Linked DNA regions of Glaciimonas sp. PCH181. The protein of the gene in region 2 interacts with the protein of the main gene of each other region in a pairwise test. Links are inferred from orthologs where the notes say so. Each region holds a gene or a part of one and is shown on either strand. Other genes may lie near its edges. The genes, in order: kdsB and C7W93_RS09360.

Region 1 (3,205 bases), on a different replicon or contig from region 2:
TCGTTCAGGCGTTGCGCCTGGCAGGTTATACTCCCGGCGTTATTTCGCGTGGCTATGGGGCAAATCCAGAATCAACGGCCCGGTTGGTGACCGCAACATCGCTCGCCGCTGATGTTGGCGACGAGCCGCTGCTGATTACGCGGCGGGTTCAATGTCCGCTAGTCGTAGGCCGAAATCGGGTGGCGGCGGGGCAACTATTGTTACAGACGCATCCCGAAGTAGACGTGATTTTGTCGGATGACGGTTTGCAGCACTATCCGCTGCAACGCGATATTGAAATCGTCTTATGCGATAGCCGTGGCAATGGCAATGGCTGGTTGCTGCCTGCGGGGCCTTTGCGCGAACCGGCTACGCGTCGCCGTGATTTTACGGTGGTGAATCTGGGGCCGACAGCGGTCTTGCCAGCGTCGTTACCCCCTGATGCGATGCGTATGAATCTGTTGGGCGAGATTGCCGAGCGTCTTGGGGATCGTACTGAGACACGAGATTTGTTATCATTCATGCATTTTCCGACTGCATCAGAGGATAAATTGGCGCAGCCGACAGCGTTAACACGAGCCGCAGCGCCATCAGTGAGGTTAGCGCCCCGACTATTGGCGGCAGCTGGAATTGGCAATCCGCAGCGATTTTTTACGATGCTGTCTGGTTTGGGCCTGGTATTTGAATCGCTTGCATTGCCCGATCACTATGATTTTTCTGCAAATCCTTTTGCTGCGCTAGACGCAGAGATCATTCTGATCACCGAAAAGGATGCAGTAAAATGCAGTCAAATCGAAACACTTAAAAACGACCCGCGTGTGTGGGTCGTCCCCGTGACAGCGCAGATTGACGGCGCGCTGGCACATCAAATTGTGGAGAAACTCCGTGGACACCCAACTGCTTGATATTTTAGTTTGCCCAATCTGTAAAGGGCCGTTGCAGCATGATAAAAAAGCGCAGGAACTGATTTGTAACGCCGACCGACTTGCTTTTCCGATTCGTGACGGCATTCCGATTATGTGGGCTGATCAAGCGCGGGAGCTGAACGGTGCGGCGGATGTCGCTGACAGCGAGAATATTCCTCCTTCGTCCGTTGCCTGAGGCCGATATTGCCTTTTATCTCTGAGTTTCAATAGTCTATAAAGATCGTCAATGTCCTTTACTGTCATTATTCCTGCGCGACTGGCGTCGACCCGATTGCCCAATAAGCCTTTGGCGGATCTTGGCGGCAAGCCGATGATCGTCCGGGTTGCCGAGCGGGCGGCCTTATCCGGCGCGGCGCAAGTGATCGTGGCGACTGATCATGCTGATATTTTGCGCGCTTGCGAACAACACGGTGTGGCTGTGCGTCTTACCCGCGGCGATCATCCTTCTGGCACTGATCGGATCGCGGAAGTTGCTGCTGTGCTGGGATTGGCCGCAGATGCAGTGGTCGTGAATGTGCAAGGTGATGAACCCTTAATTGACCCTGCATTGATTGCTGCCACCGCAGCGCAAATCGTTGACGGAGTGCCAATGGCGACGGCGGCGCATGCTATCGACAGTGCAGCCGACGCGTTTAATCCGAATGTGGTCAAAGTAGTGGTGAACAAGCTTGGCCGTGCGTTGTATTTTTCGCGCGCGACGATTCCGTGGGATCGCGATGGTTTTATGCAATCGCAACAGCAATTGCCGAACGGTTATGTGCCTTTGCGGCATATCGGGCTGTATGCCTACAGTTATGGCTTTTTACAAACTTATCCTACTCTGGCGGTATCGCCATTGGAACAGATTGAAGCGCTGGAGCAGTTGCGCGTGTTGTGGCATGGCTATCCGATTGCCGTCCATATTGCGCAGGCGGCACCGGCTGCCGGTGTTGACACGCCAGAGGATCTGGAACGCGTCAGACGTTTTTTTACGGCCTAATTTGCCGAATTAGTGTCACTTAAATGTGCTATCGACCAATGCAGTGGTTCGCCATGATGCTGTTTGGTAAAATTGTGTGGTAAGTTTCATGCAAAGTTAGCGTGTTATAAGAATGCATGCATACGCGATGACGCCGCTGCAATTTCCAAAAAAGCCTGAAAAACAGCCTGAGTAGCAAGCTGAGCAGTAATGTTGGGCGTTGGAAATGCAAAAACAGGCGTCGCTACAAAAATTTTCAAACTAACCTTAGGACTTCACAGTATGCGTCTTATCCTTTTAGGAGCGCCCGGTGCCGGAAAGGGCACGCAAGCCACCTTTATTAAAGAAAAATTCAACATTCCGCAAATTTCTACCGGCGACATGTTGCGTGCAGCCGTCAAAGCTGGCACCCCGCTTGGCATCGAAGCAAAGAAAGTAATGGATGCGGGTGGTTTGGTATCGGATGACATCATCATTGGTCTGGTCAAAGATCGTTTGCAGCAAGCAGATTGCGCCAATGGTTATTTGTTCGATGGTTTTCCACGGACAGTGCCGCAAGCTGACGCGATGAAGGATGCTGGCGTAAGTATCGATTACGTACTGGAAATCGATGTGCCGGATGAAGCAATCGTTGAACGCATGAGCGGTCGTCGTGTTCATCCGGCTTCGGGCCGCACCTATCATGTCAAATTCAATCCGCCAAAAGCGGAAGGCATTGATGATGTCACTGGTGAAGAATTGATTTTGCGTGATGACGACAAGGTTGAAACGGTTAAGAAGCGTCTGTTTGTGTATCACGAGCAGACTGAAATTCTTGTCAAGTATTACGGTGACTGGGCTAAGGCAGGTAATCCTGGTGCGCCGAAATATCGCAAAATTGTAGGTGTAGGACCGGTAGAACAAATTCGTGACAGCGCTTTCAAGGCACTGGAAGGATAAAAAGAAAGCGGACACTGGTCCGCTTTTTTTTATTTGTGAAGTATCCTCAATCTGATTAGTATGACAATTATTACTTTGTAATCTGGATGGGCCAGCCCAGGCTACCTCTAAAAAATAAACGGGCAACGAAAAGTCTTTCAGTACACATGGCTTGTAGATTGAAGCGTTCTGTCACATTTTGGCAGGCAGTCATTTACGCAGTGTGGTTGGTTACTTTGGGTGTTGTCATTATAAAAACAGGAGGAGTCAACATGGCATCTGGTCTATGGTTTGCGATTGCTTGCGGCATTATTGCCGTTGTCTATGGGATGGTTTCACGCAGCTGGATTTTGAAATTAGACCCAGGAAATCCGCGTATGCAGGAGATCGCTGCTGCGATTCAGCAAGGTGCTGCGGCCTATCT
Region 2 (3,265 bases):
ACAGCGAGTTGCTTTCTCGATCCTCGGGATGGCTAAAAAATTTGGAGACCCGAAGGGTAGCCATTCACCGCCCACCCAACAACCAAAATTAATGTCAAGTAGCCGCCATCCCCAACCCAACAGCCACCTCCGAAATCAATCTCCGCAACCAAACTACATCCGGCGCAACATGCGACCGCGTATGCCACAACATATAAAACCGCATCTTAGGCATATCAAACGGCAAAGGAAAAACCTGAATCGGCCAATCCCGTACAAAATAATTCGCAAACTGCCGTCCAGTAGTAAAAATCAAATCCGACTTAGCCAACACATGCGGCACCAACGCAAAATACGGAATCGCTACCTGCACATTACGCTTCAACCCCAATTCCGCCAACGCCGCATCGATACTGCTACGATGCCCCTCAATGTACGGCGTAGGTGCCAAATGTGGCATCTCCACATAATATTTCAACGTCAACCCCTTCTTCGCCACAGGATGATCCCGGTGCATCATGCACACCACATCATCCTCAAACAACTGCGCCAAATGCAAATGCTCCGGCGGATCAGGCCAGTTACCAATCACCAAATCAAGCCGCCCTGTCTCCAGCGCGTTCGAATAATCCAACCCTGCATCTAACGCATGCACCATCAAACTAGCCCCCGGCGCACGCCGCCGAACCTGCTCGATAATCGAAGGAATCAACAAAACATTCAGATAATCCGGCGTCCCGACATGGAACACCCGCGCCGTGCTACTCGCCTCAAAAGCCGCGACCGGCGCACCAATCTTCTCAAATATATCCAACCCCTCCTTCGCAAGCGCCAACAACTCCTGACCGCGCTCAGTCGCCACCATCCCACTCTTCCCGCGCACCAGAATCGCGTCCCCCGTCAACTCACGCAAACGCTTCAACGTATTACTGATAGTCGGCTGCGATTGCCCCAACTTAATCGCCGTGCGGGAAACACTCTTCTCCACCAGCAAGGTATGCAAAACTCGCAGAAGATACGTATCGAGATGATGGTTAGCGCGTGAAGTCATTGATGCTCAAGGTGAAGAATTCATTGAAAGTACAAAAGTGAAGCGGCCTGCGAGTGCACACAAAAACACACACTTAGATGTCGAATTTTTATGCAAAAATTAACATAACAAATTGCATAACAAATTTACGTAGCAAATCAACATGCAAAAATAAACATATATGCTTATTTTTTTATAGGATAACGGATAACTTACGCCGTTGGTATAGCCATAGCCGTATAGCGCCTCATCGAAAATGCCACGCCCGGACAATTCCGCATTCGCTTCTTTTATTGATATTGGATCCAAATAATTACTAGACGACTGGTCTAATTAGGTCTAGACTACCAAAATCATGCGAACAACCTACGACACCACCAGACGCCATATCCTCGATGCAGGCCAGCAACTCATCGTGGTGAAAGGCTTTGCAGGCGTAGGTTTAAACGAAATACTGACAGCCGCGGCCATACCAAAGGGCTCGTTTTATCACTATTTCGGCTCAAAGGAACAATACGGCTGCGCGCTGATGGAGCAATACTTCAGCGACTATCTGCTGCGACTCGACCAATTACTCCACCCTTCGCCAGAAGCCGCAGACGCCTCATCGGCACGCGCACGGTTAATAACCTACTGGGAACGCTGGGTCGATACCCAATGCAGTCAAGACGTCAAAGAAAAGTGTCTGGTGGTGAAATTAAGCGCCGAGGTCGCCGATCTGTCCGAAGATATGCGCATGATCCTATGCGAAGGTACAAAACGCGTCAGGGCTAGCCTAACCGCCTGCATCGCCAATGGCGTCACCGATGGCTCGCTGCAATCTAGCATTGATCCAGAAAAAACCGCACAAATGCTCTATCAAATGTGGCTAGGCGCTAGTCTGCTAGCAAAGTTGCAGCGGGATCGTACACCACTGGAATACGCATTCGCTACCACTATCGCAACCTTGCGAGAGCCTGTTAGCTAGCCGCGGTGGCGGTTTTTCTGTCAATTCAGACTTAGCACATCGCCGCTCCATCACTCGTACTTTTATCACGTTCAATTTTCCAGTCGTCGTCCCAAACCAACGTCGGCGGCATTAAAAATTTCACATTACGCCACACACGACTAAGTCGTGTATTTTTTAACCCAATAACTAGTTGACCGGTCTAATTAAGGAAAAATATGTTTAATTTCGAACTCTACAACCCTACAAAAATCGTTTTTGGTCGTGACACCATCACCAAACTATCTACTCTTGTTCCACCAACAGCGCGCGTACTAATTTTATTCGGCGGTGCAAGCGCACAAAAAAACGGCACGCTCGATGAAGTAAAAGCAGCACTCGGCAACCGCGAAGTACAAGAATTTGCCGGTATCGAACCGAATCCGTCTTACGAAACATTGATGCGTGCAGTTGAACAAGTACGCCGCGAAAAAATTGATTTCTTGCTAGCAGTTGGCGGCGGCTCCGTCATCGACGGCACCAAATTTATCGCCGCTGCCGCCAACTTTGAAGGCGAACCATGGAACATCGCCGTCAAAGGCGGTGCCAACATCACCAGTGCGCTACCGTTCGGCACCGTGCTGACGCTGCCAGCGACCGGCTCAGAAATGAATAACGGCGGCGTTGTCACACGCAAATCCATTCAAGCCAAACTAGCGTTCCGCAGTCCGTTGGTCTATCCGCAATTTTCGATACTCGACCCTAGCAAAACCTTCACTTTGCCAACTCGCCAAATTGCTAACGGCGTCGTCGATGCTTTCGTCCACACCGTCGAGCAGTATTTAACCTATCCCGTCGATGGTCAGGTGCAAGACCGTTTCGCAGAAGGATTACTCCTCAGCCTGATCGAAACCGGACCACGCGTTTTGGCCGATCCGAACGATTACGATGCCCGCGCCAATCTGATGTGGGTGGCAACGCTAGCCTTAAATGGCTTGATCGGCGCAGGCGTGCCGCAAGATTGGGCCACGCACATGATCGGGCATGAACTGACCGCGCAATATGACATCGATCACGCCCGTACATTGGCAATCGTGTTGCCATCATTGCTGACAGTCCAGCGTAAAAACAAACACGCCAAACTGCTGCAATACGCGGCCAGAGTATGGAATATCACCGAAGGCAGCGAAGAAGCGCGCATCGATCAAGCCATCCAAAATACACGTAATTTCTTTGAAAGCATGGGCATCAAAACCCGTCTGTCCGATTATGAATTAGGTCAGGCAGCAATCGACATCGTCGTCACGCAGTTGAGCGCGCATGGCATGACA

What was found.
Region 1: the proteins of C7W93_RS09360 (region 2) and kdsB interact in binary tests that used the Escherichia coli proteins (3 or more experiments, as listed by UniProt). The link is inferred for Glaciimonas sp. PCH181 from one-to-one orthologs.

What each region holds. Positions count from the first base shown.
Region 1 is NZ_PYFP01000003.1:303,026-306,230, reverse strand. Bases 134-3,007 are described here. They hold kdsB (3-deoxy-manno-octulosonate cytidylyltransferase), read left to right. Parts: upstream 134-1,131; coding sequence 1,132-1,884; downstream 1,885-3,007. Other genes in these bases: adk (adenylate kinase), read left to right, coding at 2,146-2,802; C7W93_RS22070 (Trm112 family protein), read left to right, coding at 865-1,080; lpxK (tetraacyldisaccharide 4'-kinase), read left to right, coding at 134-884. In the rest of the region: more of lpxK, read left to right, coding at 1-133; C7W93_RS22055 (sodium-translocating pyrophosphatase), read left to right, coding at 3,054-3,205. UniProt on the Escherichia coli protein: Activates KDO (a required 8-carbon sugar) for incorporation into bacterial lipopolysaccharide in Gram-negative bacteria.
Region 2 is NZ_PYFP01000001.1:2,015,404-2,018,668, forward strand. What follows is about bases 237-3,170. They hold C7W93_RS09360 (TetR/AcrR family transcriptional regulator), read left to right. Parts: upstream 237-1,364; coding sequence 1,365-1,976; downstream 1,977-3,170. Other genes in these bases: C7W93_RS09355 (LysR family transcriptional regulator), read right to left, coding at 237-1,030; C7W93_RS09365 (iron-containing alcohol dehydrogenase), read left to right, coding at 2,174-3,170. Outside these bases: more of C7W93_RS09355, read right to left, coding at 95-236; more of C7W93_RS09365, read left to right, coding at 3,171-3,265. UniProt on the Escherichia coli protein: Involved in response to both electrophiles and reactive chlorine species (RCS). Represses the transcription of the nemRA-gloA operon by binding to the NemR box.